DNA from 4 places in the Teredinibacter haidensis genome. Region 4 is predicted to be linked to each of the others. Evidence: predicted binding sites of a transcription regulator. Region 4 holds the regulator's gene; each other region holds the start of a gene.
The links. Region 4 encodes PhoB, which activates phosphate uptake and scavenging genes when phosphate is short. Its sites were predicted from a motif close to TGTCATAAANNTGTAACA; they were not measured.

Region 1 (8,064 bases), 190 kb from region 4:
GAGAAGTTAAAAAGGTTTTATCTGTTGGTTTGGAGCCAAAATCAGTCCATATACAACTCATCCTGAAAATCCTTAGTGCTGTCGTAACGCTCACTATAAGCGCCATGATTTTCGGCTGACATCACAAGGTGGTTACTCCGCGAGGCCAAGCGGCATCCAAGCAGAGGCGGGCCCTTTTATCGGATCGATGCCTTCACCCGCAAGGCGACAAGCACAACAGGAAGCCAAACGCACCGGCGTCAACAATATCGATATACCCCTACCAATACCAAGATAGCCCTGCAGAAACCTGAACCGCATTGTGCTGTTCAAAACGGAGTCGAACATCCATGTCTCTGTGAATTTGGTAGCGGGTCTCAAAATGAATTTTTTCATCCGCTTGTTCTTTATCGACTATAAATTGGTAGTAGAATTCGTACTTAAATTTTGCTTTCGAAGACCCAATAAAGCCCATTTTTGGGGCTAACGCAAATATCCCACGGTCTTCAAAATGACTCTGCACCTTCGCTTCAAAGAGGCCATAAAAAACAATACCGTTATCCAGTTCTTTCGCTCGGCCATACCCGCCCGACGCACTCCATACGTCACACGTTGAGCAACCTAAGCTGTACTGGCCATAATTTACGCGCAGCCCCCACGAATACGGACGATCTCCCTCTAAACCGCTAATGCTTGGGTTTATGGAAAGAATATTGAGAAAATCAATATTCTTTATTCGAACTTCGTCAGGCGTAATTTCTACCGTTGTATCAAAAATATTTAGCTCTGCGTTTTTTGGCCTTCCATAGTCAAGGCTCAATAAATCATACTGAACAGGCCTATATTGAACCAAAACAGATGCCTCATGCTGATCGCTATAACCTCCCATTACTCTGATCAAAGAGGGTCGCGCACTTTCGTGAGGGGGTTTTTCGTTCCGGTAACGTGAACCGTCCATAGGCGGATTACCAGCAGATAATTTTAGCCTCTCTATGAGAACCTCTCGATTTCTTTCTGCCACATATTCTCGGTCGAAATCCCTTATTTTTAGAAGCTGAAAATAGTCCAATGCAACAGTAAGAACAAGCTTCTTTTCCTGCTCTGTTAGTGTTTCAAAAATATGGTAGTCGTAAGAAATGAAATCCGTAAATGCCTGCGCCTGCAGCAATGTTAGATTTTCAAAATTGTATTTGAACTTCGTTAGGCGAGAGGGATGATAATTAATATTTTTTACTATTTTATTAGTATCGCTAGCTTCATACAGTGACCGAAAAATTTCCGGCGGCAATACCCATAGAGCCCGACGGTTATATAGCTCTAACTCGGGAATGATAAGTTCAATTAAATCTGCGATTGCGGTACCACAGTTTTTATATGTAAAAAAATATGTGAATTTATTCGGCACCAACTCCCACAAGTGAGTTGTTAACAACCAAACTTGATCGTCTGTTAAATTTAATTCATATTCCCACAAATCACGTAATTGAATTTCGCCATAATTATAGTTTTGCCGGTAGAAATTACCGTCGGAGTACCCTGCTTCATATCCACCAAAGACTCCTTTAGTAATATAGATTAGAGCATTTTCGTTTTCGGGAATGATAGCTCCATAGTCCACTGTATTTGCCAGTAATCCACTCGTTACACTTTTATTGGTGCTCAACCGCAAAATTGCGTGCCCAAAAAATGATGCTGGGTTTTCCATAAAGCCGTTAGCGAAGAATAAACTCGCTTCCTTGATATCCCCTTCATGGCTCCACTTCCAAAATTCACTACAGGATTCAATCGGAATATCCACGCCTCGCCAGTCCAATGCGAGCATCAACCAATTATAGCGAGCAGGGTATCGGCATCTAGCATGCTCATTACGATTATCTGGTATAACCTCAAAAAACGCCTGTATTGTTGCCTTTAACTCGCTTTGAGCGTCTACGGATCCTTGCTCTGAAAGGAAAAAGTTTTTTGTTTTTATTTCACTTTTTCGAGTGTTCTTAGTATCCAGAGAATTGTAGTGGATAAGCTTGTGCCAAACCCGGTGCTCGTGAAGCTTTAGATCTTTGGCTTTTTTAAATAATGCATAGCCTGCTTCACTTTGCTTGCTATTTGGGTCGGATAGGCTTTGAGGGGAATAGAATGCCAATATGGCAATGAAGCTTAAAAACGTTAATCGCATAGGGAGTTGCTAAAGAGTAAAGACCAGGACATGCCTGGCCTTTTCCATTGTTATGCCTGGCAGGACGCTACAGAAGATTTTACAATGGTGAAATATGTTTGAGCTTTTTCTTGGTCGGTTGCTTTACCGTAACTACTTTCGTTTACAGCACCGGAAAATTGGCTACGAATAGTACTTAAGGCTTCAGCTTCTGCCGAACCATCGCAAGCATACAAATCCATCAGTGTTGCCAGATGAGCGCCTTCACCGGCGGCAGTTTCTTCCGTCAGGTTTACATAAGTTTGATGAATAAATTCAGCCGCTGCAACGTCAACACCTTCGCAGGTTTCTGGAGAAGAAACAAAAGACGTCGTTGCCGTCAGTCCGAAATCCCAAATAATATTGGACAAAACTCCACCCACGTCGTGCTTGAATATTGCTCCACCAATACCGCAATCAGCTAAGAAATTTGCAATATCTTCCTTCTTGGTAGATTCCGCTGCAGTTGCAGAAATCGCACTAGCGAAAATAAGACCGCCAATTAACACCTTACTAATACTCTTTATCATTTTATTTCCTAATTATTGTCAGGTTTCTAAGCGCCATATAAATATCTATATCCTAGAGTTTAATGTTTGGCACCCAGAATACTAGAGCAACGTCCATGACGACACAACAAAATTCATTAAAAAACACCTACTTATGACCAAAGTAAACGCCGAATTTCTGTTCTATTTCAAATTTATAACTATTCTCTAACACTTCCCTCCGGCCTCAACACAATCAAAGCCGGCTGTTTTACTCTCTCAGACGATCTTCAAACGCCTCCTAGAAACTATTCAACCGTTACAGATTTCGCCAGATTGCGAGGCTGATCAACATCTGTTCCTTTAATAATGGCAACGTAATAGGACAGTAACTGTAGTGGTATGGTGTAGAGGATTGGCGCTAGCCATTCGTGAATGTGCGGCACATTTATCACTCGCATGGTGTCATCACTTTTAAAGCGTGCGTTTTCATCTGCGAATACGTACAAAATGCCGCCGCGCGCGCGCACTTCTTCGACATTGGATTTTAGTTTTTCCAACAAGTCATTATTCGGTGCTACAACAATAATCGGCATTTCTGCATCGATTAGTGCGAGAGGACCGTGCTTTAACTCTCCAGCAGCGTAGGCCTCAGCGTGAATATAGGAAATTTCTTTCAGTTTCAGCGCGCCTTCCATTGCGATGGGGTATTGATCACCACGGCCCAAAAATAATGCGTGATTTTTATCGGCAAACTCTTCTGCCAATCCTTCAATACTTTCCGCCAGCGCTAAAGATTCTTCCAGCTTCGCTGGTAGGCTCTTCATAGCTTCGGTCAGCTCTTTTTGCTGTTCTACGCTTAGGCCATTGTATTTGCCCAGAGCCATAACCAACATCGCCAAACCAACCAGCTGTGTTGTAAACGCTTTTGTAGAAGCAACGCCAATTTCTGCTCCGGCTCGTGTCATAAAGGCAAGATCGGATTCGCGCACCAGGGATGAGCCCGCAACATTACAAATGGTTAATGATCCGAGATAACCCAATTCTTTTGCCAGGCGCAGCGCGGCTAGGGTATCGGCCGTTTCACCGGACTGGGAAATGGTAATTAATAGGCTGTTGGGCTGCACAAAGGATTTTCGATAGCGAAATTCCGATGCGATTTCGACATTACAACTCACACCGGCGAGCTGCTCCAGCCAGTAGCGCGCGACCATGCCGGAATGGTAGCTGGTGCCGCAGGCAACGATTTGCACATGCTGCACTTTTTTGAACAGCTCCGCCGCACCATTACCAAATGTTTCGTCTAGTACGGTTGTTTCACTTAAACGGCCATCTAAGGTATTGATAACGCAATTAGGCTGCTCGTGAATTTCTTTAAGCATGTAGTGCCGGTACTGGCCTTTATCGCCCGCATCGTAACTGACATTGGATTCGTGAATCTCCCGCTCTACCGGATTACCCTCTTTATCGATAATATCAATGGTTTTACGGGTAATTTCGGCAACATCGCCTTCTTCCAAAAAGATAAAACGACGGGTAACCGGCAGCAGGGCCAACTGGTCCGAGGCAATAAAGTTTTCACCAATACCCAGGCCAATAACCAGAGGGCTGCCCGAGCGTGCAACAACAACGCGAGAGGCATCTTCCCTGTCCATAATCACGGTACCATAAGCTCCCTCCAACTGGGGAACGGCATTTTTCACCGCCTCAAGTAAACTACCTGCCGCTTTTAATTCTTTTTCAACCAGGTGGGCGATCACTTCGGTATCAGTATCGGATTCAAAGCGGTAACCATCGGCCTGCAGCTTCTCGCGCAAGAGCGCATGATTTTCGATAATACCGTTGTGAACAACGGCAATTTTTTCACTGGAAACATGCGGGTGTGCATTGCGCTCACTAGGCTCGCCGTGCGTTGCCCAGCGCGTGTGAGCAATACCGGTTCCACCGGCGGCAGGGTTTAACTCTACGGCATCTGCCAGTTCTTTTACTTTACCCAGGCGCCGCAAACGCTGCAGTTCACCATCTTTACCAATAATGGCAACACCCGCTGAATCATAACCGCGATACTCGAGGCGTCGCAGACCTTCAATCAGTATTTCAACAACGTCTCGTTGGGCTACCGCCCCGACAATTCCACACATAGTCTTTTCCTTTTTTTGCAATCGCTGGGGTCACTTCGTTAACCCAACTGACAATAGTTGTTTAAACTTTTGCGCACACGACTTTTACGCCCTGTGCCTGAATTTCTTTTTTAATCGCGCTGGATAATTTATCGTCCGTTACCAGTAGATCGATATCTGTCCAGGCCAACTCCAGATTATGAATTTTTCGACCGACTTTTTCAGACTCTACAACCACAACGACCTCGCGGGAGACTTCTGCCATTACGCGGCTTAGGCTGTATAGCTCGTTATACGTTGTGGTGCCGCGCTCGGGGTCTATACCGTCGGCACCAATAAACAGCTGATCAAAATCGTAGGAGCGCAAAACTTCTTCCGCCAACTGCCCCTGAAAGGCTTCCGACTGTGTATCCCATGTGCCACCGGTCATCAGCAGGGTGGGCTCATTTTCAAGCTCACGAAGGGCATTGGCAACGTTGAGGGAATTGGTCATAACCACAAGGCCTAGCTTGTTTGCCAGCTCGGGCAAAAGTGCCGCTGTGGTTTGGCCTGCATCGATAATTATGCGGTTATGATCGCGGATAAGCTTTGCGGCCGCCTTTGCGATGGCTTGCTTTTGCTTCGATACTTTTTCTATCGCTTCTGCAGTGGAAACCAATTCCATCTCCTTCGGAACAGGTACCGCGCCGCCGTATTTTCGCAGCAATAAACCACTGGCTTCCAACGCCGCTAGATCTTTGCGGATGGTCACCTCAGATGTACCGTGTTCCTGCGCAAGCACTTCAACGCTTAATTCGCCCTCGGCATTGAGCTTGTCGATAATAGCGCGCCGACGCTGCTGTGTATTTCGTTTGTGCATTGCTTACGCCATAAGTTTCGAAACGAAAGATATTCTATCGCTTCGAAACAAAATAACAAGAAATTTTCTGTGTAGCACACCAATTTAATCATAAAAAAACTCGACAGCAACTGTCGACAATTTTACCATTTGGCGCATATTTTATTCTGAAGGCGCGCATAACCCCTTGTTTTCCTTGTTGTTATTTTATTGGCACGCTTAATGCTAAATAATAACAGTGAAATTTTCAAACAGGCGTGCAGGGCATTAAAAGGAAAGGAAGCGAAACAAGTTTCGCCCTCTAATTCTGTCGACTGCACAAGGCCTATCGTTCACAAACACGTTCATAATTAATTTTAAGGGAGAAGTATGATGGTAATTAGAAAGCTAATTGCAGCTGCCGCGCTCGTTCTGGCATCTGTAACAGCCTTTGCCACCCCGCAATTTTCTGGAGAAACCCGTTCTTCCGATATCACCAGTTTTTCTAACGCTGGTTACTATCTTTGGCAAGACGACGCAGCCCCCTCCAGCTGGCATTTGCGTTGGACCGGAGTAGGCGCTGAGGTCAACCCAGTTTCCTGGACCGGATCAATCATTTTTACAAATGACGAGCTGGGTGTAGTTCTAGGCTATTCTTTCGAGAATACCGAAGACACTGTTACCGCGATTACCAGCCTTATTCCTGGTTCCGATTTAGTGGTCTTCACCTCTATTACTGACAATTCTGGCGGTGTCGATGGACTCGACTTCACCCTTACCGGTGGAACTGAGCTGTTAGAATTTAATCTTGGTTCCAGCATTTTTACGGATAGAGGTGTAAACCTCGCCGATCCCGGTATCAGCAGTGAAGGCATCTTTATCGGTGCGGGCCTTTCTGGAACTCAAGTCCTCACCTCGATCAGTGATGGCATGGTATACCAGCAATTCGAAGTTGCTGTTCTAGAACCCAACTCTATTGCCTTGCTGGGGTTAGGTATTTTCTGCCTAGCTCTCGCTCGTCGCCGTCAGGCAACAAGCGCGTAATGCCACCGACATAGTGAGAACTTCAAACCCCAACAGGCACCGCCCGTTGGGGTTTTTCTTTATGTGCCTCCAACATATCTGTCGTCAGGCTCTACGCACTAATATTTTAGTTTCTGCTAACATTCAAATAGACCTCAGGCCCATTAGCCGTATCGAAGACCTCTGGTAAAACTTACCATTCAATATAGAAAGAGGAGTGCTGGATATGGCAACTATCGTAATTGTCGGTGGCGGCTTAGGCGGTATGCCTATGGCGTACGAAATGAAAGATCTCGCCCGCGCTGAAGACAACGTTATTTTAGTAAGCGATAAAGACTACTACCATTTTGTTCCGTCAAACCCCTGGGTAGCTGTAGATTGGCGGAAGCGGGAAGACATTACAGTTCCCCTTTGTAACCCGTTGAAAAAACGCAGCATAGAGCTTGTCATTGGCAAGGTCACCCGCGTTAACCCCGAAAGTAGCGAGCTTTCACTCGAAAACGGCGACACCCTTACATACGACCACTTGATAATCGCAACAGGCCCTAAACTCGCGTTTAACGAGATAGAGGGGCTTGGCCCGGAAGGCTTTACCCAATCCGTTTGCCATGTTGACCATGCCGAAAAAACACGAGATAGCTGGTTCAGCTTTTGCGAAAACCCGTCCCCCATCGTGGTAGGCGCAGTGCAGGGGGCTTCGTGCTTTGGCCCCGCCTATGAATTTGCATTTATTATGGATGCGGATTTACGTAAGCGAAAAATTCGCGACCAGGTTCCTATGACCTTTGTTACTCCAGAACCCTATATCGGTCATCTCGGCTTGGATGGTGTGGGTGACAGTAAAGCCATGCTGGAATCCGAGCTGCGCAAACATCATATCCAGTGGATCTGTAACGCCAAAGTCGAAAAAGTCGAAGCTGGCCTGATGCATGTTATTGAGTGCGACGAAAATGGCGAAGACAAAAAACGCCACGAATTGCCATTTGGCCACGCGATGATGCTGCCCGCGTTCACCGGCATTGATGCCGTCAGAGATCTAGACGGATTGGTAAACCCCCGCGGATTTATTATTGTGGATAAGCATCAGTGCAACCCCACCTATCGCAATATTTGGGGAATCGGCGTTGCTGTAGCCATTGCCCCGAATAAGCCAACCCCCGTCCCCACTGGCGTTCCAAAAACCGGCTTTATGATTGAAAGTATGGTTACCGCCACAGCACACAATATTCGCGCAAGATTAGATGGCTCAGAAGAAACGGCTGAAGCCACCTGGAATGCGGTGTGTCTTGCCGACATGGGTGACAACGGTATCGCTTTCGTTGCCATGCCACAAATTCCACCACGCAATGTCAACTGGATGAAATCTGGCAAATGGGTTCACTTGGCAAAAATTGCCTTCGAAAAGTATTTTTTGCGCAAGATTCGCACGGGGGTTAGCGAACCGGT
Region 2 (8,064 bases), 560 kb from region 4:
AAAACCGCATAGAAAAGATCATTTACGGTACCCTGGGCAGCCTCTTTTGGCGTCTTTCCAGAATAGCGAAACTGAAAAAACTCCACGAGTACATGCACACAAGTACCAATACTGAGAATAATTACGGTGGGAATAAGTGCTGAGTTCACTGCTGTAAAGGGGAATTTCAACCATCCTTGAATACTGGTCACTAGTAGCATTGTCATTAATATCACGACGAGGGGAATGCTCATTGCAAAAAATGACCGGAAGATAATAAATAAAATCACCACCATAATGATACCCATGGTGGGGTTGATCCAGGCCATATCCGTTTGCGTTAGAGTTTCGAAACGTTCGCCGATGACCGGCATACCAGACATATGGATATTAAAACCCTGATCGCGATAGCCTTGAGCATCTACAAAATTGCGCAGCTCTTGTGTCAACTCTACATTGTGCGCATTTTCGCCTGGGCGATAGGTCGTACGCGCCATGACCTGGGTATGCTTAAAATCGCTCGTTAATAATAAATCCAGCGCCAGTTTTTCGCCCGCCATAATCTCGCGAGCATCGGCCAACAACTCTGGTTCCTCCGCCAGGTCTTCCACATATTCAAACAAATCATCCGTGGCCATCATCCCATTATCATCGTGAGTATATTGGTATTTACTCAGAGATCGTACCTGCGTAACGTGACGATGATCTTCCAGAAACTCGGTCAACGCATGAACCATTTGAATCGTTTCTACGTTAAAGACATCTTCATCCTGCTCTCTCGCTTCGATACCGAGAATGAGGTATTCCGGGTCTCCAAAACGGTCGACCAACTTATTAAATGAAACGAGGTTGGGGTCGTTTTCGACGAAATAACTTTCATTTGAATTGTCGTGATACAGACGATTAAACGATAGCGGCGCTAAGGCGACTAGCAACGCGGTTATCAGTAATATCGCAAACCGGTATTTCACAACCCAGCTTGCCCAGATCAGGCTAAATCGATTCATTGTGGTGAACTCCCACTCCATGTACGAAAAATCCCTGTCGAAACCGACAAGAAACGTGATGGCACCAAAATATACACACCGTAAATATACGCCGTGAATATATGTAAACAACGTTCATATTGCAAGTGCCCGGCGGAATTTTGGCGGGTAAATAGTTCAGAAAATCCGTTTTCCCATCACACTGCAAAACAATAGAACAAACACACGCAAGCGAAGCATTGGCTGGAAATTGTTTGTGTGTTGTTGTGCGACAGAATTTAATCGCCGATAAAAACAATTTCATTTTCCACGGCGAGATCGCTCTTGCCTGACAATATTGTCTTGGTTAAGGCGGTTTGAATGCGCTGCCTAAAAAGGACCTATGCGGTGACGTATAAGGACGTGGGATAAAACCGGCGGAGCTGGAGATGAATTAGCGTGAGAACAATATTAAGGAGAAGGACTAGGCGCTTCCATGCGCCCGAAATACGACATTAGGCTCCAAAAATGCTTTTAAACAAAAAGAAAAACACTATCGCAAGGCAGGCGCCAGCGGGCAGCGTTACAATCCAGGACATAAAAATTGAACCAATCACACCCAGATTAAGCGCGCCGATTCCGCGAGCTAAACCGACACCGAGAACTGCGCCAACCAGCGTATGAGTGGTAGAGATGGGCAGCCCCATACCGGAAGCCACAACAACGGTACCGGCGGCACCCAGCTCTGCGGCAAAACCACGACTTGGGGTAAGCTCGGTAATTTTTCGTCCGATAGTGGCAATCACTTTGTAACCGTAGCTCGCCAGACCAACTACAATGCCGAAACCACCCAGCAGCAACACCCAACCGGGCATTGCTGACTTCGACTCAATAGCGCCAGACTTAATCACGCTTACCACTGCGGCCAATGGGCCAACGGCATTGGCCACATCATTAGAACCATGAGCAAAAGCCATGGAGCAGGCGGTGAAGATCATAAGCACGGCAAAGGTTTTTTCAACGTTGGCATAGCGATTATCCGGATCCACTTCGCCGCTGGTATCCACACGACGCAGGAAGTAACAACCAATGGCCGCAACGATAAGCCCTAACACCAAGGCAATACTGAGATTTTGCAGGTAGCTCAGTTTCAGCCCATTGTCTTTCAGCACATGCTTGAGTCCTTTAAGCATGGTTACCATGGAGATCAAAAACCCTACCAGAAACATATAGACAGGAATAAAACGGCGGGCCGCAGCCTCAGGGTCTTGCTTGCTAAAAATTAGCCACTGCACGCTTTTAAATAACAGGAAGGACATACTCCCCGCCAGTACCGGTGAAACTACCCAGCTGGCGACAATCGTGCCCACCTTTCCCCAGGCAACGATATCCGCCGAGATTCCCACTGAAGCAAAGCCAACAATTGCTCCCACAATGGAGTGAGTTGTGGATACAGGCCAACCAAGAATACTGGCGATAACAAGCCATACACCCGCCGCTAGCAGCGAACTAAGCATGCCGTACACCAACAGATGTGGCACGGTCTCCATTACGGCCGGATCGATTATCCCCTTGCGCACGGTAGAGGTGACTTCACCCCCGGCCAGATACGCTCCGAGAAATTCAAACACCATCGCGATCATAATCGCTTGTCTAATGGTTAATGCACCTGAACCCACAGAGGTCCCCATGGCATTGGCCACATCGTTAGCGCCCACTCCCCAGGCCATAAAAACACAAAATATACAGCCCAGCACCAGCAAAATGGTGCCGTATTCAGCCAAAATTGACATGAAGTTTCCTCATGATTTTTATTTCAGAATTCAGATGAGAGGTTAACGAGCTAATAGCTGCAGTAAGCGCTGGCCTGTGCGCTGGGCTCTGTCGGCAAGATCACCAATTTCCTCGATAATGCGGTATAAAAAGATGACTTCTACCGGCGGCAGTTCAGCTTCCAGCTTAAACAAGCCAGCGCGGATATCTATTTGTTGGTTGTCGGTGGTTTGCTCCAGATCGTTCAGCTCGCTGACCATACGCTCAACGATATCCAGCTCGCGACCACCAAAACCCGTTTCCAGCAATTCGTCCAACTCATTAATGGCTTTGTGAGCCTGCTCGACAGTTGCCACAGCACTGCCAAAATACTCGCGTACAGTGGCCTGTAACGGCCCAGGAATCACCATTTTTCTGCCCAACATCAAACCCGAAATGTCTTTGCAGCGATTGGCGATTTTGTCTTGCTTGGTTAGCAGATCGAGAAGGTCTGAACGGGGAACTGGTAAAAACAGATTTTTAGGCAGGTGCAGACGTATCTGCTTTTTCAGCTCGTCGCCGCGGTGTTCCAACTCGCTAATTCGGTTGTAACACGCCTCGGCCTCCTCCCAGTTGTTAGCAATACTCGCCTCGTAAAAGGCCAGTAGCTTTTCAGCGGCCTTTTTTGATACTGTCATATGTTCTTCCATCGGCTTGATGGGTGAACGGCCAAACATCTCGGTGAGAGGATTTTTTATTTTCATAATCATTTTCCGGGTTTCACTTCTTGGCCAAATGGCTACAGGTGCGAATAGTACAGAAATATTTCACATTTGTGGCAGTCAAATTTTGATCAATAACAACCAAATCCCAAGCAGTAAAAACCCGGCTTAAGTTGTATTGGTGAAACGATAATCCCCCCAGACACAACCTATTTCTGTACTTTTTTAAACTTTAGCGTAAAACGGTCAGTACGGCCGGTAACATTCTTATTCCCAACTTCGTACTTCAGCTCATCAACTGGCTTGTAGTGCAGCTCGGAATAGTCCACCAATTCAAAACCTGCCGCCTGAATCTCCTTGATCGCCAGTACTGGGTCAAATCGACGGCCGTTTTCACCGTTGAGGGGCTCCATATGGCGACGGGTATGGTCAACCACGCCGTAAATGCCACCGACTTTTAGCATGCGGTAGACCTCATCGTTAAGCAGTTTACGACTGGTTTCATCGAAATTATGGTAATTGCGAAAGGTAAGCACCATATCGACGTTGGTCGCTTTGCTTGCGATATTTTCCAATTTATAGAACCGCTCGCCGTCCGGCTTATACAGCTTGCTCTCTGCAGCCAGCAGAGTGACATTTTCAAAACCGGGCTGCTGGAGAAGGTCGCCCATCCAATTGGCACCATAAGCGACATACAGTTTACCTTTTTCCCGCAAAGTTGGCGCCAATATGCGGGTGTACCAGCCACCGCCCGGCACCAGCTCCACAACGGACATATCGTCCTTCAGACCAAAAAAGCTAAGAGTTTCCAGCGGCTTGCGGTTTGCGTCGCGCTGTACATGCTTTTCCGGGCGGTTTTTATCGGCCATAGCCGCTTGAAGTTTGACCTTGAGCGCGACGTGTCCGTCCGCAAATACTGGCGCACTGCATAGCATTGCTGCAGACAGGCTCAGGGCTATAAGTAGTTTCATTTTCATCGCTACGTCTCCTTTATTTATTGTGTTGATGGCAAGGGACGAAATAATAATACGGATAGGGTGACAATATGGAGTATTGACTACACTTTAATGAAAGCTGTCATATTCTCCAGTGCGAGACACCCAATATGAATGATAAGGATGACAAAACGCTGGCCCAAAGCTACGAAAAAATGGCCTCCAAAGCCAGAGAGCTGTTTTCAGAGTCCAGCGAGAAAACCCTGGAAGCATTGGAAACGGCTATAGAAGCAGCTCGGGAGCACTTCGTTAAGGTAGGCGACATTACTCAAAAGGAGAGCGCCCACCTGAAGTATTACCTGCGACGCGACCTGGAGCAATCAGCAAAACACTTCCACACTCTTAGCGAGCAGGCAAAAATCAAGCTTAAAAGCGAAAACCTGCAAGCCGGCTTTCTGGATTTAACCGCACAACTGGCACACGGGGCCAGCGATTTATTTTCACGTCTGGCCGAGTGGGCCGAATCGGGCTCCAGCTACCACACAGGGCAGGTGACAGCCCCCGGAGTCTTACGCTGCCGCCAGTGCGGCAAGGAAATGCATTTCAAGAAAACTGGCAATATTCCACCCTGTTCCGGCTGTAGAGGTACCGATTTCGTGCGAGAGAGTTGTAGCACTAGTGAATAGCCGGATAATCGCGCAGAGGATCCAGCACGGCTTCCTGACCGTTAATCTTAATCTCCAATGCCAGGGCAAGCATTTGCCCCAACTCTCCAGAGGGGAACCCTTTGTGTGAAAACCACAACAAATACTCTTCTGGCAAATCGATCAGCACCCTGCCCTGATACCGTCCAAAGGGCATAGTCATATTTGCGAGCTTGATAAGGTGATTTTTATCCAGCATGGGCGACTCCACTAGGTGAAAACAGGGCGCAACATTGCACCACAAATACTGCTGTGACAAGGCCAAAACAGCGAGAAAAAACAACTTAACGTTAACAATAGTGTCACACAGCATGACAGGAGAGCTTGAAAAACTGCCCGTAACACCATAAGTTTAGATACATGGGGCAATACTTCTTTTACCCCCTACCACGGGCGCCTTCCCCGGCGCTCAAGCACAAAAACAGGAAAGGTTCTATGCAAATTAATATTTCTGGACGTCATGTCGAAATCACTGAAGGTATTCGCGAATCTGTAAATCATAAGTTCACCAAAGTACAAAGCCACTTCCCTCAACTGGACGCCCTATCCGTTATTCTCACGGTAGAAAGACACGAACAAAAAGTAGAGGCCCAAACCCAATACCTAGGTGCTTCGGTATCTGTTCACGCCTCGAACGAAGACCTCTATGCCGCCATTGCAGGAACCGCTAAAAAACTTGAGGCAGCCCTTTCCCACCGCAAAGGTTCGGTTAAATCAAACCTACATGAAAAACCTGCTACCTAAGCTTATTAAAAGAATGGGAGGGCTTGTCAGCCCTCCCCAGCCCCCACCCAAATGAGGTTAGAGTCATGACAGACGAAAGCCGCAACATCAAGTCTCTCGCCAACCAATTGCTCGACGAGCTAAGCAACGCCGACAACCCGGATGTTGAAGCGCTGGAACTGCTGGAAAACCTGGGTTCCAACCTGCAGGAGGTTATCGAACGCACGCGAAGCAGCAATGAAATCACCGACCTGCTCGCAAATCTGGAGTCTCGCTTCGCCGTTAGCCACCCCATTGCCGAACGTTATATACGCGACATTATTGATTCCCTGAGTAAAATGGGCATCTAAATTCACCGACATTGAGTATTACTGTGACTGAACAATTCCGTTCCGTAAAAGATTCCCAAGTTATTCTGAAAGAACTGATGGTACCCTCCTACGCCAACTTTGGCGGCAAAGTCCATGGCGGCATAATTCTCTCGCTAATGGATAAAATCGCTTACACCTGTGCAGCCAGCCACGCAAAAAGCTATTGTGTAACCGCCTCTGTTGATTCGGTCAACTTCCTTAACCCCGTGGAAGTGGGCGAACTGCTCACACTATATGCCTCGGTAAACTATGTGGGTCGCTCATCCATGGAGGTGGGCATCCGCGTCGAATCAGAAGATTTTAAGCAGGGCCTGAGCAAACACACCAATACCTCCTACTTCAGCATGGTTGCGCTAGACGAAGAGACACGAAAGCCGGTGCATGTCCCTGGTCTGATACTGCAGAGCGAAACCGAGATCCGACGTTTTATTCAGGGTAAATACCGCAAGCAGGCCAAGCGTCAACATGGCGAAGAATTCAAACAGCTCCGTAAAACGCTGGATTTTTCTGTCGAAGCGCAAAAGCTTTCCAAGGAGAATTGCTCAATAAAATTCCCAAAAGAATGAACTTTGCCCCGGCAGGCTATTCTATAAAGAACCTCTGCCTGTTATCGAGAGCACTTTATGCCCAAATTACGCTGGCCGCTTATTCCCCAATATCGCCACTACGGTCTTACTGAAAACGATGTTACCAGCGAGCAGTTATACCTTTCACGGCGTAACTTTATTGGACTAAGCGCAAGTAGTGCGATCGGGCTTGCCAGCTATTTACCACAACTGGCACAGGCAAAGGCCTCCGAGTTACAGCAGAAACTGACTGTAGCCAAGCGTACCCACACACACCCCGAGCCCTTAACCCCGTACAACGATATAACCCAATACAACAACTTCTATGAGTTGGGTACCGCCAAGACTGATCCGGTAGAGCGCGCTTCAGCGCTGCAAACCACGCCCTGGAGTATTGCCGTTGAGGGGGAATGTGCAAAACCCGGCCACTTCACCCTAGAACAAATTCTGGCGGGGCACGAGCTGGAAGAGCGTATATACAAACTGCGATGCGTAGAAGCCTGGTCGATGGTTATTCCGTGGACGGGTTTTCCCCTGGCCGACCTGCTGAAACGCTTCGAACCGACCAGCGATGCCAAATATGTAGCCTTTGAAACCCTGTACAACGCAGACCTCCCCCTGCCAGGACAAAAACGCAAAACCATAGCCTGGCCCTACCGCGAGGGTCTGCGTATGGACGAAGCAATGCACCCGCTCAGTTTTATGGCGGTCGGGCTCTACGGCAAATCACTCCCCAATCAGAATGGCGCACCTATTCGGTTGGTTGTGCCCTGGAAATATGGTTTCAAAAGTATTAAATCCATTGTCAAAATTCGTTTTACCAAAACAGAACCCCAAACCAGCTGGAATATGATTGCACCAGAGGAATACGGTTTTTATTCCAATGTGAATCCCAATGCCAACCACCCCCGGTGGAGCCAAAAGCGCGAACGCCGTATCGGTGAATTATTTAAAGTAAAAACAGAAATGTTTAATGGTTATGAAGCCGATGTCGCACAGCTTTATAACGGCATGAACTTAAAAACATTTTATTAATGCCGTTACGCCCATTTACTTTTATTACACTGCTAATTCCCTTGCTTCTGCTAAGTTGGCAGTTTTTTAACCGACAACTCGGTGCAAATCCGGTAGAAGCCCTCACCCATGAAACAGGAAAATGGGCCTTTATTTGCCTGTTGCTTAGTTTAAGTGCCACCCCAATTAAATCTATCACTGGCGTAAAAAAAGTGATGCAATTACGCCGCATGACCGGACTTTACGCCTTTTTTTATGCCTGCTTACACTTCACTATTTACTGGGTTTTCGATCAATCACTTTCACTGCAATACGTGTGGGACGATATTATTG
Region 3 (8,064 bases), 2.2 Mb from region 4:
TTTGTTGGTCATAAAATTCGTTCAAAAAAAGCCAGTGTCATAACTCACCGGCTTCATTTAAGGATCTATAAGTTTCGTTTATTTGAGTATATTGCCCAGATTGATCAGCTGAGTCTCACCACTGTTATCGTCCACACCGTCATTATCATTGATGATATACACATCTCCATTGGCCATAACGGCAGAACCCTCAATTTTCTCGTAGGTCAATGCGCCCGTCGCGGCCAAGTCACCCGCGCTGATTAAATCACGTACCAAGGCCTTGGTCACTGTTTCGCCAGCTGTGTGAGCAGTAAGATCAATACTGTAAAGCCGCTTGATAGCCGCATCCGGACCCGCTTTATTATCGCGCTCAACAATCAGAAATTTGCCGTTGCTCAAAGACGTGATATCCGAAAGACCTACCCAACCACCGTCTTGAGATTCCGCAGCATCCAGAGGATAGTAGACGAATTCCCAGCTTTCACCGGCGATGTCGTAGATACCGATACGGGGATTGGCCTCACCGCCCCAAGCTCGCTGCACAATGACATAGAGCTTGCCGTTGTACTCAGCAACACCTTCAAAGCCAAAGCGTACCTGCATGGCATTAACGGCGTCAGGCAGCGTAATAACCTTTTCAATTACGCCATTGGCATCAGTTTTAAAAACGAAGTTAAGAGATTTTATAGGGCGCTCGTCGGTGTCCGTGATAGTTCCCGCACCTTCGGAAGCCACCCAGAACCCACCATCAGACGCCTTAGCGATACCTTCCGGGTCGATATTTACCGTTGCATTGGCATTAATTAATGCTGCCAAATCTACAGCGTCAAAGCTCGCATCATCATCCGTAGCACCAGAGGTTGTAATAGCGGCGAACACATCCTTACTGTCTATCAGTTTCGTCTCGGCAGTCACAACCGCCGGTGTGGCGCTAACATCCAGAGTAAAGATACGATTAGAACCATAAAAGCTGTCTTCCACTGCGTAGAGAACCGAATCGTTCAACGGATCGGCAGACAGACCAGACATCGCGCTCCAGGGAATGGGAGTACCACTTATACGATTGACCGACTGAAGGGTTGGATAACTCGCAGGCAGAGTGTTGTATTGGTAAAGGTTGATTACCGAACGAATTTTATCGCCCCGATCATCAACTTCACTGGCAACCGCTAAGAGGTTACGTGAAGGAATGGCCAAGCCACCTTCTGGACCCGATCCAGCGGGTAAAACCTGTTTGAATACAGGCTTTTCTGGATTGGCTACATCGTAAACAAATACCAGGCTGGAACGCTCGGAATTGACAAATAGGTAACGGTCTTCACCAAACACACCCATTTCCACGTTTTCCGGCTCGTTACCTTTGTTACCGGAACGACCATCTGGATAATGACCAAATCTAGCCGCCATATGATCCAGCGATGCACCGGAGTTCCATACAACATCCCCAGCCGTATTGAAGATGGTAAAACCACGACTGCCGCCATCCATATCACCTTCATCAGCGGTAGCAAAGTATTCGTTGGTAATCCAGGCAACACCATCCGGCTCCCGAACAACGGCATCTTCCGATTCGGTTTGACTGATTATTGCCGAATCTTCCTCTTCGGTATCGATGTTTGCTAGGTTTACAGAACCCGCAGAGAAATCATTCAAAATACTGCCGTCAGATAAATCGACCAGAATGAGGTGATTATTTTCCTGAAGGGTTACAACGGCAATATTATCCGAGTTAATGTCTACGTATTCTGGTTCTGGGTCGCTAGGGAAAAGATCGGCGACACCGGTAAGATCAACGACTGACGTGGTCCAATTACTGGGATCGGTGGAAGATGTATTAACGATAATTAAAGTACCGGCAGGCAATTGTGGTGGATTGCCATCCCCCAAATCTTCGTCGCGCTCGTTCTCAATCACTACAGCCGCGTATTGTCCGTCCGGGCTGACCGCAATGGAATCTGGCTGACCACCTAAGTCAATGCTGGCAGCCAATGCTTTGGTAGTAATATTCACAACAGCCAGAGAGCCTGAAACCTCCACATAGTCTGCGGAGGTGTTAACGCCCACCAGGGCATAGCCCCCTTTTACCGCTACAGAAGTAGGCTCGCCAGAAAGCGCCAAAATTCCATCAGCCTTTGGGGCTGCAGGATCAGAAATATCGACAAAGCCCACACTTTCACCAGGACTATCGGAATAGATTAAGCTATTCCCATCCTCAGAAACCGCAATAATCTCGGCCGCCGTTTCGGTATCGGTATTACACGTCGGGTCAATTTGCGTACAAATGGGGAAGCTGGCAATACGATTAAAATTCTTTTCCGAATTCACCAAAGAAGGCGCACACGTATAACGCTCGTCTGTCACTTCGCTCGAGCTAAGAACGCCATCAGCATCAGCATCTAAACCACTCTCAATCTTAACTCCGCCTTTAAAGCACATCGCATTGCCCGCAGGCAGATCGACAAAGTTAACCAAGCTGTTTAACCCGCTCACGCCATTCGCACCATCGGACGCATTTACGCCATTGGTGCCATCAAGCCCTGCGATACCTTGAGGACCCTGCGTGCCAGACGCGCCATCTTTACCGTCATCCCCCGAACAGGCCGATAAGCCCAATGCGGCTGTAACTGCCAGTATTTTCAGTAATTGTGTTTTTCCCATAACCCGGTCGCCCTTTCTAAATTGTATGAAGCGCGTATATCTACGAGAACTAGATGACAAAAGGATGACAAAGGTGAAATCGATCCCGCTTTTCTATTGATCCACAATAACCGTAACAACTCCGAAATAAAACCGACACAATACTGACGCTCAACTGCAATAAACCCAGTAATAACAATACCGGTTCATCCTTCAGCCAAGACTTACCCCCTAGCCAACACAAGGATTTGTACTACATTAAAGAGATAGATTTCAATCATCTAATAACACGCTAGAGAGGTAAGATGGAGCAGCAAGCGGTTACTACCGACACTCATAACGCTGGTTCGTACCTAACGTTCAAGGCTGGCGATATGCATTTCGCTCTCTCCGTGCACCATGTGCGTTACATCGCTGCGTTGTCCTCTCTCAGTACTCGTACAGTCCCAGGCCATAATGGCGCGGCAAACTCGGTTTTTGACTTTGACGGTAAAGCCATAGGTCTCTACCCGCTGAATAAGATTGTTGGCGCAGAGGAAAAGACCAACGAGAGTGTTGAACTGATTAAACTACTGGAGACAAGACGGCAGGACCACATCGACTGGATAAATGCATTGGAGCACAGTATTCGCACTGGCGCTCATTTCGACAAGGCTAGAGACTCCCATCAATGTGCCTTCGGCATTTGGTACGACCAGTACAAACCAGAAGACAGCGAAATGGAATCCATTTTGTCCCTTTTTGACAAACCCCATAAGCTCATACATTCCATTGCAGACCGACTACTCTCCATGGCTCACGATGATCATCGAATCGAGGACGCCATTGAGATCCTGAACAAAACCCGGGATACCACCCTGCACCATCTGCTGGAACTGTTTGACCAAGCCACCGCACGTCTTAAAGATTTGACCAAACCGGTTGTTCTGGTGCTGGAGGATGGTGGTAAAATCTTCGCCCTGGAGCTTGAGCAGATCAGTGATATTAAAGAGTTTTCAGCAGCATCCTGGCTGCCTGACCAAAGCCAGCAACAAGGAGACTTCGGCGGTTACGACGGTTTTTTCCAAACACAAAACGCCGAATTATTCCTAAATATTGTGCCCCACAAACTACTGAAAGAAACGGTTGAAGATTTCGGTTAACCGTATAAAACGCTAGACCGTCGGCAACACCGCCGGATAGGGGTACGAAACATACTATTACCCCATACGGATCAACAAAACCAGTGCAACTCAATCTCTACGTCAACACCATCAGTAATCACCTTAAAGAACGCTTTGGCGAGCGTGTTCGCAAGCTCACGGTAGATGGCAGCTTTTCTTGTCCAAACCGCGATGGCTCTATCGGCCGGGGCGGCTGTACTTTCTGCAATATGGATTCCTTCGTTAAGCCAGAGCAACACTTGCTACCGGTGGCAGACCAGCTAGCATTACGCAAGCAGGAACTCAAACACAGTAACATCAAATACCTTGCCTATTTTCAAGCCTATAGCAGTACCTATGGTGAAATTCAGCACCTAAAAAAGATGTACCAACAGGCTTTGCAGGAGCCCGATATTGTAGGGATTTGTGTCGGCACACGGCCCGACTGTCTCAGCGATGAAGTATTAGCACTACTGGCGGACTACCAAGAGCAAGGGAAAGAAGTGTGGTTGGAACTGGGATTACAAACAGCTCACGACCACACCTTAAGACGCATTAATCGCGGCCATGACTTCACCTGCTACCAGCAAGCCGTTGCCAAAGCGAAAAGCTATAACATCAATATTTGTTGCCATCTTATATTGGGCTTACCAGGAGAAGGGACGGCTGAATACCGGAAAACGTTAGCACAAGTATTGGAAACCGGCGTACAGGGCTTAAAACTACACCCATTACATATTGTTGAAGGCAGCGCTATGGCGCGCACCTGGCGAGCTGGGCGTTTACGGATAATGGCTGAAGAAGAGTATACTCAAGCTGCGGTCGACATTATTCAGCACACGCCAAAAGATATTATTTACCACCGCGTTACCGCCAAAGGACGCCCCCCCGTTTTACTGGCGCCCGATTGGTGTGGCGATCGCTGGTCGTCGATGGTGGCCATATCGAAAAAACTGGCAGGCACAGGCAGTCAGGGTTCAAAGTGTTGAGGCAGGCTAAAAATATAGGGGTGACGGGCACATCCCTGTGCCCGATAATTTAACCCGCAGACCAAGTGCGAATTTGTTTTATCTCTTCCTCATCAATTTGCAGTGATTCTAAAAATTCCTGATGCGCGTCAGGCTCCATTTGTTCAAACTTCTTATGCCAGTTACGCATCTCCTCATCACCCAAACCTGCGGCGGTCATAATTTCCACCCAACGTTCTTTAGTAATCATTTTGTCCTCCAGAATTTCATGTGCGTTAAGTAACTGCACAATTGCCTGCTGCTGCATTCGCAAATTGGCTATCTCGGTCTCGAGGGCCATAAATTGCTCACGCAAGGCGTACTCTTGTGCGGCTTCACTGTTTCGATTCACCATCTCGGACAATTTCTGCACTGGCAGCCCAAGTGAACGATACGATAAGATCGCTTTAAGCTTTTCCATCTCGCTCTCTCCATACCAGCGGTAACCATTATCCGAGCGGCAGGCAGGCTGTAGCAGCCCCGCCTTCTCGTAGTAGAGAATGGTCGAGCGAGAGATACCGTATCGATTCGCCACCTGAGTAACGGTTAGCATATTGCCCTCCACTGTTGATCGAGCGCGCAGTTTGAACCCTTAAGCAATAGACGGGTCAACCCTTTATTGGAAAGAATTCCATTGTCATGGTTTCGCTTCAGGAATGTTTTTTCTTCTAACGCCCAATAGGGCTTAACGCTCGCAAAGCAGGCCACTATTCTTTAGGACACCACGAAGTATGGGAAAAGGATCGACCCAATAATCCATATCTACGCAACGAAAACGCTACCTGTAGGTTGCGATACAAAAACCTCCTATAATCCTCTTTCAAAACACAACAGGGAGATGGCGCATTCTACGCCTCATTGTTTATGCGACTTTTTAGAAACCTCAGCTTGTACCTTACCGCCCTTGTGGTCGCCACGTGGGCCTTAATATGGATGCTCAGCCCAACCATCACCCGATGGGCCGCTGCCGATTTTTTGGCCGAACACAACTTGCAGTTGGATGAAGAAAGCCGTGTAAGAATTAATATTTTTCTCTTAAAGATAACGGTTACTGAGCTAAAGATGTTCACTAGCGATAAAACCGTACTGAAAATCCCCAAGGCGGTTGCCGATCTGGCCTTCTGGCCTCTGTTAAAAAAACACATTAAAGTCGAGCAATTAACACTAAGCGGGTTGGACACGCAGCTCACCAAAGTCGGTAGTTTACTGTCGGTAGCCGGATTCTCGATAGCCAGCTCCAAAGATGTAGAAAAAGCGCCCGCCCCATCTATTACCGAGAAACCGACTGCCTTCGCGATAACCATTCCCAAGCTAAGCATTGCGGAATCTCACATCCTTATTAACTACGAGAATGCCAACAACAATCTATACCTAAACAGCATCACACTTTCCAATATTCACCTTACGAGCGACGCCTTAAATGCCGAAACTAGCATTCGACTTGGCATCAACGATTCACAACTCAATGCGAACCTATCCCTAAGCAGGGCTGGAGAGAAGATATCGGTTGTGGGAGATATGACTCTCAATAAGTTTAACTTGCGCGATACCCATATTTTTTTACCCGATCCACAAAATTATTCCGGCTTTGCATCGCTTCAACTGAAATTCAAGGGAACCCTTAACGGCAACCAGTTATCCGCCGAACTGCAAGACAGCACGTTAACCCTGGAGAATATTCGCTACGCGGACGATGCCATTGCAGCATCGGGAGGAAATGTTCACCTATCGTTAAGCAGAGCGAGCGCAGAACTGAAAGGCGCCGTTCTTGAATCTGTATCCACCGAGCTGGACCTTGACCTCAAAAACATCTCCGCAACCAACCCAAAAAACCAGGATACGCTTGTGCAACTGGCCTCACTTAGCTTTCACAAAATACAGGCCAGTCAACAGAACCAGAATAACGATGTTAAAATTTTATCTATCATGGCCAGCGATATACTCACTTCCCTGCCTGTCGCTAAGGAACAGAAAAAACAGCCCGAACCACTACTAACGCTGGCCAAGCTACATATTAATAAACTCACCGCCAACGATAAGCACGCACAGATTGCCGAGCTTCTCATTCAATCGCCCAAACTACAGCTGCATATCGACCCCGAGGGCAATATCGAAAACCTGCTCACCTCTACAAACGAAACAACCGAACAAAAACCCGCAGAAAAATCGACGCCTTCAGAGCAGGACAATACAGAAGATACGAAAGCAGTAGAACCTAAATATACCGTCGCTATTGACAAAATCAAACTGGAATCCGAGGGCAATATCCATATCATCGACCGAAGTATTGTGCCCTCCTTCAACAAATTCATCACATTACAACAAGCTGAAATCACCAACCTCAATAGCGCTGATACCAGCGAAACTCTGAACTTTACCCTTTCCGGCAAAGACAGCGAGTTCCTAAGCTTCAATGTTCACGGTAAAGCCAGACCCTTTGGCGAAGGGGTTAATCTTTCTATGCAAACCAAGATCAACGAATTCGCTTTGCCTGAGGCAACGGGCTACACCTCCAAATTACTCGGCTTCGGAGTAAAACGCGGCCAACTCAATAGCAACATTAAAGTGGACGTTGTCGACTCGAATATTAAGGGCGAAACCGTCATCTATATTAATGCTGTCAAATTTTCCTCCAGCGATACGGTTAGCGCTACCAGTATTCTGGATCAATCATCAGTCCCACTTAATGTTGCCCTTGGCCTACTAAAAGATAAAAATGGCAATATCAAACTGAAGATCCCCCTATCCGGCAATGTCAACGATCCCGATTTCGGGGTACAGCATATAATTGGCCTGATTGTAAAAAAAGCAGTCATGATGCAGGCTAAAAATTATTTAATGGCAACCTTTGTTCCCTACGCAAAGGTCGTTTCAGTAGCGATGGTTGCAGGCAGCCATACACTAAAAGTGCGCTTGGAAGATTTGCCCTACGAAATAGGAGCAGTTGAAATTAACGAAAGCCAGAAAGAATATTTACAACAGTTTGTCGCGCTGATGCAAGACGACAAGAAGCTGACGGTTCATGTATGCCCAAGAGCCATTCCGGCGGAATATACACCGACAACAGAAATAAACGCAACGCCAGAAGATACACAGCAAAAACTGATTGACCTAGCAAAAACACGTGGCAGCAACTTTAAACGTGCCGCGGTAGAACAAGGAGTGGAATCTAACCGACTGTTGCTTTGCGCTCCGACAGTCGATAAAAGAAAAACGGCCTTTCCGGCTATAGAACTTAAAGTTCAGTAGTGGCCAACCCGCGATAACTCGGCACGGTTAGAGTGCCGAGAGCACAG
Region 4 (8,064 bases):
ATGGGCAATCGCGGCACCCTGCAAATACCGCTTGAAATGCAAGTAGCTATTGGCTCCGATGGTACGCCGGTAATCAAAGGCCATCGCTGGAGCCAGCTGGGTATGCAGCTGGAGTTTGTCCGGAGCACCAACCCGCGCCGCTCTGAAGGCCAAGCCCCGATCAGTCCGATCATTAACATGACGCTTGCCAATGTATCTAACCAGCCTCTCAACATAGCCAACAACGCGGAAAACTGCGCCTTTAGCCTGATACTGGTTGACAACGATCACTATGAAGAAAATGTCGATAGTGGCTGCAGCCGTAGTAACGCTGAAAATTTTGAAGCCATCCATCTACAACCCGGAGAAGAGTACAGCGTAGAACTGGATTTTAGTTTACCCCGCTGGCATGTAGATTTCGAAGGCATGCGTGTTGAAGTGGGTGCGATAGAAGACTGGCGTCGTTATCGTCTCCGCTATCGACCGGCAATCACTGAGGGCTTATGGCTGGGCACGTTAGATTCACCGCTGTTTAACACGAATGGACGAACAGATTGAAGGCCTTGAGACTATCGAAAGAGAAGATCTTCTCAGCCTAGAGAGTTCTGATGCGATCTATTCCAGCTGTATATTTTAGCCGATATAGAAATTTGATATAACGCCTCCACCGGTCACGGCTAACGCTACTCAATGGACATTAATTAGGTTAGACTCACCGCTGCTTCATTGGCCGTTTTGCCAAACTAACTTCACCTATTTTCTCTTCGCCGACTAAAATTACGCTGTCTGCTAATAGTCATAACGATAAACGTTTAACGATGAATAAGACCGGGAAACCTGTTGTCAAAACTCGCAATACGGAGGGTAGTATTTTGAACTATGTGTTTTATATTGTTTATGGCGTTACCTCCATGTTTGCGGGCTATTGGCTGGCAAACAATGTCTTCAATCATATTGTTATTGATAACAAATTTTATAACGCTTGCGACAAACCTGAAGCCAGTGACACACCCTCCATCGAGTCAATCATTCCTACCCGTCCGGCCGAAGGCAGCAAAGCCATCACGAAGCCGAAACAACAAAATACGGACATACAATCTGTTGACGAGAGCACGGCTGTCGAACACGAAAATATTGCATCCCAGAAAGATGAGAAATCCTGACCTATCCCGTGAAAGCGCCTAAAATAAAAGCACTACCGATACTGCAATACCAACAACACACTCGCAACAATCAGCACCATCCCCCACCACTCGAAACGGGCAATTTTTTCGCGGAAGTAAAAGTGCGTAATAGCCAGCGTGATAAAAAATTCAACCTGCCCCAGTATTTTAACCAGCGCAGCATTTTGCAAGCTCATAGCGGTAAACCAACCCACACTTCCCAGTGCGCTGGTGGCGCCAACAAACCAACAACTTTTTTTGACGCTTTTCATTCGCTGCCATTGTGGTTTCTCCCATATATTCAGATAAAGCGCGCAGACCACGCTCTGTAAGCACACCATAAATGCCAGAGTAAGCACCGCACTCAACACCAGTGGCAGGCCGAGACTTAGACTAGCCTCGCGTAAAAACAAGCTGGTAACAGCAAACAAAGCGCCGGAAGCCAGGCCGTAAAGGCTGGTATTACGCGAGCCACGCTTAAATACATCTTTGCCCGATATAACAACAGTACCGACAACGCCCGAAATAACAGCCAACCAACCCAACCAATTCAGATAGTCAGCAAAGAGTAGAGACCCAAGCAGAGCCACCTGTATCGCTTCCGTTTTGGCAAAACTGGTTCCCACCGCAAAATTACGCTGGGTAAAAACCTTAATCAATGCGTAGGTCGCTGCGATCTGCGCAACACTGGCACTTGTGGCAAAAAACAAAAAACGAGCATTACCGGTAAAGGTCGTAATGGAAATTTGTTTCGCCCAGTCCGGATTCAACACCAGCAGAAGACTTAAATAGCAAAAAACAAATGGCAATCCATACCAGTAGCGAACGAAGGTAGTCGCCATTGCGCTAACACTCCCCGACAGGGATTTTTGTCCGGCGGTGCGCACCGCCTGCATGATCGCGGCCAGCAGGGTAAAACTTATCCAAAGAGGCACGGGCTCTCTCCTCGTTTAAAATTATTGTCCTCGACCATCTTCGTCGCGTAGATTCTGAAAAATGAAGCCGGCGTTTACAACTGGAATCGATACAAGTATCACTGGGCGATGCAGGGAGGAAGGGACGACTTTTTACAGCCGCTGTCGAAATACTACGTTAAGCGCTTTTGACGTTTTATACTAATCAATATCGGCTTCAGGGCTTAGGCCTAACCTCCTAAATGTCTTCTCGGCTTACCAACCAAATAGGCGTTCAATAACGATTGTTCACCAATAGCCAACACACTTAGTATCATCAATAACTTTTAGTTGTTGAGTAATACACTGTCGTCTATCGTCTTTTCGCCCTCTTTAAATGGCAATAGGGTTCTCGCCTCTTGGCAGTATTGCTGATTGTGCTGTTTTTCCTCGGCAACAAAACCTTTAACCGCTTCGAAAAACTGGGGGTGCTTTATAAAGTGAAAGGAACAGGTTTTGATGGGGGTAAAACCCCGTTGGATTTTGTGCTCTCCCTGAGCACCGGGATCAAACCTCTTTAAGCCCTGGTCAATTGCATACTCAATACCTTGGTAGTAGCAGGTTTCGAAATGCACTCCATCCATTTCTGTTTTTGCCCCCCAGTAACGGCCGTATAGCGTGGTGCTGTCCTTAAAATACAACGCCGCCGCTACCATGGGATTTTCAAGTGAACTTTCGTGGGCGCTGCATAGCAAAACCTGATCGGGCAATTGGGCAGCCATTTCCTGAAAAAACTGTTCACTTAAATATCCACTGTGACCACTGCGTTTTAAATAGGTATTCTGATATAGCTGGTAGAATAACTGCCAGTCCTGCTCAGGGAGCATTTTCGCCAAGCGCATTTGGTGAACAATATTCTGCTCGCCGACCTTTTGCCGTTCCCGCTTGATATTTTTCCGTTTACGGGAGCTGAAGCTCGCCAGAAACTCATCGAAATTTTTATAGCCATCATTAAACCAGTGAAACTGACAACCCTGTCGCTCGACAGTATTACCTGCGTCGAATAGAGCACGGTTTTCTGATGACGGAAACAAACAGTGAAAGCCAGAACCACCGATCTCACCTAAGCGTTTTTGTATCGCCGCTTCCATTATTTCCATACAGGAATTTTTGTCCTGTGACGTTAAGCCCGCGGAAAAACCCACGCGCGGCCCCGTCGCCGGAGTGAACGGAATCGCACACAGTAATTTGGGATAATAATTCAAGCCCGCTCGATGGTACGCGTCGGCCCAACCCCAATCGAAAACATATTCGCCATAGGAATGCTCTTTTTGATACAGAGGCATCGCTGCAAGCAGGGTGTTATGTTCTTCCAGTATAAGATGGCAAGGCAGCCAACCGGTTTTTACCGTGGTGCAGCCAGAGTCTTCCAATACCGAGAGGAAGGCGTGGGAAATAAAGGGGTAGTCGGTAGACCATAGGGCCGACCACTGTTCTTCGCTTAATTCAGAAATAGATGTTAGAAATCTGGCCTGCATAACCTTCCTCCTGCAGCCAGTATCAGGCCTCTACAACGCTATCGATAAAGCGTTTTAACGGGAAATGACAGGCAAAGGTACTGCCCTTCTTCAGCTTGCTTTTAATTCGCAGATCGGCATCATGACGCAGTAGAATATGCTTAACAATGGACAAGCCCAGCCCAGTACCGCCCGCTTCCCGCGAGCGACCGCTATCAACACGATAAAAGCGCTCGGTTAAGCGCGGCAGATGCCGTGCATCGATGCCATCGCCGCAGTCTTTCACTTTCACCACCAGTTCAAGCGGATTGAGATCCACTAGTATAGAAATTTTACGTCCGCCCGGAGTGTAATTTACAGCGTTATATACCAGGTTGGCAAAGGCGCTGCGCAGCTCTCCTTCAATACCCATTAACTGAACATTGGGAGCACAATCGATGCGAAATATATGTGCTCGCTCGCCGCTGATGACTTTGGCATCAGCGACAATTTGTTCTAGTAGCGGCAGAATCTTGACGGGTTCCTGACCCTGCTCACGATCATCTGTTTCCAGACGCGAAAGCATAAGGAGGTCGGTAATAAGGAGCGTCATTCGCTTGGTTTGATCCTGCATTTGGTCGAAAGCACGCAACCAGCTGGATGGCATCTCACGCGAATCGGAGAGCGTTTCCAGATAGCCACTGAGCACCGTTAATGGCGTTCGCAACTCGTGAGATACGTTGGCGACAAAATCTTTACGCATGCACTCCAAGTTAGTGACACGGGTGACATCACGGACAATGATCAAACGATCGCCATCGCCAAAGCGGTGAATATGAAATTGCAGAAATTGGCCTTCATGACGGCTGGAAGTCAGCTCCAGCGGTTCGTCATAAACATTGCTTTCGTAGTAGGCTATAAAACGGGGGTGACGCACATAGTTGGTAAGTTTACGGCCAATATCCTGGGGTTCGAAATCCAACTGGCGCTCGGCCGCTTTGTTCCACCATTCAATATTGTCGCGTTTGTCGACAATAATCACACTGTCGGTGAGCGCTGCCGTCATCTCCTGAATACGGAAAACAACCTCCTTCAAGCGCTGTTTTTCCTTTTCGTTGCGCTTGAGAATTAGCTCGATATCTTCGGCAACTTCGCCCCATATTCCAGGGAGGGTGTTCTCCCGCTGGCCTTGCAAACGGGTATCGCTTACCCAGGTTTCCAGCCGGCGTATCTGGCACATCATCCAACCCAGATAGCACAGCGTTCCCAGCAGCAAACAGGGCCACACGGCGTCCATAAGGATACCCACGGCAAACGCAACGCACAAATACACCAAAAGCCACCGAAGTTCGGTGGCTATACCTTTACGAAACATGAAAAGTCAGGTTTCCCGTTATTCTGTGGTAGCCAGGAATTTGTTGGAAAAACGATAGCCTGCGCCGCGAACAGTTTGTACTAGGCGGTCGTGATCTTCGGTCTTCAACGCTTTCCGCAAGCGGCGGATATGGACATCCACGGTACGTTCTTCCACGTACACATTGCCGCCCCATACGTAGTCTAGCAATTGATTGCGCGAGTATACCCTTTCCTGGTGCGTAAGAAAAAACTCCAGTAGGCGATATTCGGTTGGCCCCAGTTGCACGGGGCTGTTGCTAATGGTGACGCGGTGGCTAGTGGGGTCGAGGCAAAGGCCTTCGACACTGATAGGATCACCACTCGAAAGAGAATCGCTGCGGCGCATGACCGCACGCAAACGCGCAACCAGTTCACGTGGAGAAAACGGCTTGGTGATGTAGTCATCCGCGCCAAGCTCCAGGCCTTGAATCTTATTATCCTCTTCACCTTTGGCGGTAAGCATAATGATGGGGATTTCGCGGGTGGTCTCTTCGCTTTTCAAACGGCGAGCCAGCTCGATACCACTAATGCCGGGCATCATCCAATCCAGCAGAATCAAATCGGGGCGGGTATCTACAATGATTCGGTGCGCTTCCTGGGCATCGCCAGCTTCCTGCACCGAGTACTCGGCCATTTCCAGTGCCACACGCAACATATCGCGAATAGCACGCTCGTCGTCAACAACCAGTATTTTCTTCTCAACCATGAAGGTTTCACCTTGCTTAAAAAGCATCTCAATCAATACAAGCTTGCCGAGCCCTGGCAGATAACCTGTTTAGCCCCGGATAGGTGGCGAAACTAAGGAGAATCGCCAGTGCGAATTAAATAAAGGTTTTATTACGCTTTTATGACATCCACTGTAATCATGGCAAATGAGTGTGATTAATTTACTCGATCTCGAATAACTGGACAAAAAACGCCAAAAACAGCCTGAGCTAGAGCAGCGCATAGTCCAGAACAATACCGATAAAAACGACTATTCCAACCCAATTGTTGTTGAGAAAGGCCTGAAAACAGGCTTCCCGCTCGCGCTTGCGAATCAAATACTGCTGATACACCATAAAACCACCGGCCACCAGTACTGAAAGATCGTAGATCCAGCCCAATTGGAACTTCTGCCCGGTCATCCCCAGGGAGATCACCACCATAAACTGTAGGCAGGCGGTAATGACACGATCCTGATCGCCAAAGAGAATGGCCGTGGACTTTACGCCAATTTTTAAATCATCTTCCCGATCAACCATGGCATAAAAGGTATCGTAGGCCACGGTCCAAAGTACCACCGCCGTGTAGAGCACCCAAATATCAGTGCTTAGCTCCCCAGTCTGCGCCGCAAAGGCCATGGGCACCGCCCAGGCAAACGCTGCTCCCAGCACTACTTGTGGTAGGTGGGTGTAGCGCTTCATGTATGGGTAGCAAAACGCCAATATAAGCCCGGCAAAGGAAAGGTAGATCGTAAGCCGGTTGGTAAACAACACCAGTACAAAAGCGCAGAAACTTAGGCCAACAAAGAGGCCCGCAGCCTCGGCTGGCGTAACCTCTCCGAGTACCAGCGGCCGCTTTCTAGTACGCTCCACGTGGCCGTCAACACGGCGATCAGCATAGTCGTTAATGACGCAGCCCGCCGAGCGCATCAACACAACACCCACTATAAATATCAGTAATACCTCTACTCGCGGAACACCCTCTGCCGCCAGCCACAGCGCCCAAAGCGTTGGCCACAACACAAGATAAATGCCAATGGGCCGGTTGAGGCGCATCAGACGCGTATAACTTTTGAATTTATTAACAGCTTGCGGCACAGTGTCGGTCATCATTACAAGGGAATCCCGTCCCCAGGCTCCAGAGTGTTTTTCAGAAAGCCGATATTCTACCCGTGTTTACAGGAGAAACCACCATGCGCAAATCCGAACTGGTTGCGGCGGTAGTCGAATCTACCGGACTTAGCCCGCTTCAGGCAGACGATGTCGTCGCTTCGATGCTCGAGCAGATCACCAATACTTTAGCGCGAGGGGAGGGTATTCAGCTAATAGGGTTTGGCTCCTTCCTGGTAAAAGAACGTGCGGCGCGCAACGGGAAAAATCCAAAAACAGGCCAACCCATACACATCCCGGCAAAAAAACAGGTACAGTTTAAAGCGGGCAGCAAACTGCGTTCGCAGCTTTTCACTGGCGAATAACTAAAACAACACGCGGAGACACCATGCTTAAACTACCCCTGCACTGGCAAATTCTAATCGCTATTGTCGCCGCGATAATATGCGGCTTGATTGTTAATTCTTTAAACCAAAATGAGATTGCCGCAGGCGCCCATGTCCAGAACGGCATGCAGTTTGTGGGCAAACTGTTTTTAAACGGCTTAAAGATGATTATTGTTCCACTGATTCTGTCATCCATTATCAGCGGCGTCGCAACGCTGGGGCAAGGGAGTGATTTAGGTCGCCTGGGGGGCAAAACACTGGGTTTTTATATGGCCTCCAGCCTGATGGCCATCCTGACCGGCTTACTAGTTGTCAACCTGCTAACGCCGGGAATTATCAACGGTGAGCCCGCCAAAGATCTTTTGAATTTAGGCAATAGCGAAGAACTTAGTTCCACGCTGGAAAAAATTGAAGGTCGTGGCACCGGTGATATTGCTGCGGTATTTCACCGTATGCTGCCAGCCAATATCGTGAAGGCCGCCGCCGAAGGCCAAATGCTGGGCTTAATTTGTTTCGGCCTCCTGTTCGGCTTTTTTATGACCCGTATCGAAAGCCAGTACAAGGAAACCCTGCTGAACGTATGGCAGGGGATATTCGATACCATGATGGGGATCACCCTGTTTATTATGAAGTTCACCCCCATTGGCGTTTTTGGCCTGGTGGGCAATACCGTTGCCTCTACCGGGCTCGCCTCATTTAAACCGCTGATGATATTTTTTATTACCGTCCTTCTGGCCCTGGCGGCTCACACATTCATTACCATGCCGCTTATGCTGAAGTACATTGCCCGGGTGAACCCTTGGGGGCAACTCCGCGGTATGGCTCCAGCACTGCTAACCGCTTTTTCAACGGCTTCCTCGTCCGGCACCCTGCCCGTCAGTATGGAATGTATGGAAAAAAATATAGGAGCTTCAAATCGCACAACCTCATTTGTGCTG

Region 1: a site for PhoB is predicted at 2,864-2,881, ahead of H5715_RS15865 (DUF3015 family protein). Genes of this name have one in related genera too.
Region 2: a site for PhoB is predicted at 3,520-3,537, ahead of H5715_RS12655 (TIGR00153 family protein). Genes of this name have one in related genera too.
Region 3: a site for PhoB is predicted at 2,693-2,710, ahead of H5715_RS04180 (esterase-like activity of phytase family protein). Genes of this name have one in related genera too.

What each region holds. Positions count from the first base shown of each region.
Region 1 covers NZ_CP060084.1:3,926,120-3,934,183, forward strand. Annotated here, with positions in the region: gene H5715_RS15860 (Lnb N-terminal periplasmic domain-containing protein) at 260-1,777, opposite strand; partial or broken gene H5715_RS20675 (DUF7843 domain-containing protein) at 1,814-2,152, opposite strand; gene H5715_RS15865 (DUF3015 family protein) at 2,203-2,700, opposite strand; gene glmS (glutamine--fructose-6-phosphate transaminase (isomerizing)) at 2,967-4,799, opposite strand; gene H5715_RS15875 (DeoR/GlpR family DNA-binding transcription regulator) at 4,861-5,637, opposite strand; gene H5715_RS15880 (PEP-CTERM sorting domain-containing protein) at 5,986-6,639, shown strand; gene H5715_RS15885 (NAD(P)/FAD-dependent oxidoreductase) at 6,845-8,064, shown strand, end outside.
Region 2 covers NZ_CP060084.1:3,181,173-3,189,236, forward strand. Annotated here, with positions in the region: gene H5715_RS12645 (efflux RND transporter permease subunit) at 1-986, opposite strand, end outside; gene H5715_RS12650 (inorganic phosphate transporter) at 1,460-2,737, opposite strand; gene H5715_RS12655 (TIGR00153 family protein) at 2,780-3,460, opposite strand; gene H5715_RS12660 (class I SAM-dependent methyltransferase) at 3,628-4,395, opposite strand; gene H5715_RS12665 (zinc ribbon-containing protein) at 4,524-5,039, shown strand; gene H5715_RS12670 (DUF3820 family protein) at 5,029-5,256, opposite strand; gene hpf (ribosome hibernation-promoting factor, HPF/YfiA family) at 5,493-5,801, shown strand; gene H5715_RS12680 (DUF4404 family protein) at 5,867-6,130, shown strand; gene H5715_RS12685 (acyl-CoA thioesterase) at 6,208-6,717, shown strand; gene msrP (protein-methionine-sulfoxide reductase catalytic subunit MsrP) at 6,775-7,752, shown strand; gene H5715_RS12695 (protein-methionine-sulfoxide reductase heme-binding subunit MsrQ) at 7,752-8,064, shown strand, end outside.
Region 3 covers NZ_CP060084.1:1,020,359-1,028,422, reverse strand. Annotated here, with positions in the region: gene H5715_RS04180 (esterase-like activity of phytase family protein) at 79-2,640, opposite strand; gene H5715_RS04175 (CZB domain-containing protein) at 2,925-3,761, shown strand; gene mnmL (tRNA modification radical SAM protein MnmL/YtqA) at 3,845-4,750, shown strand; gene H5715_RS04165 (MerR family transcriptional regulator) at 4,800-5,321, opposite strand; gene H5715_RS04160 (DUF748 domain-containing protein) at 5,633-8,017, shown strand.
Region 4 covers NZ_CP060084.1:3,737,636-3,745,699, forward strand. Annotated here, with positions in the region: gene H5715_RS15065 (GDYXXLXY domain-containing protein) at 1-537, shown strand, start outside; gene H5715_RS15070 (hypothetical protein) at 852-1,142, shown strand; gene H5715_RS15075 (DMT family transporter) at 1,175-2,077, opposite strand; gene H5715_RS15080 (GNAT family N-acetyltransferase) at 2,383-3,573, opposite strand; gene phoR (phosphate regulon sensor histidine kinase PhoR) at 3,596-4,906, opposite strand; gene phoB (phosphate regulon transcriptional regulator PhoB) at 4,925-5,632, opposite strand; gene ubiA (4-hydroxybenzoate octaprenyltransferase) at 5,862-6,740, opposite strand; gene H5715_RS15100 (HU family DNA-binding protein) at 6,803-7,105, shown strand; gene H5715_RS15105 (dicarboxylate/amino acid:cation symporter) at 7,129-8,064, shown strand, end outside.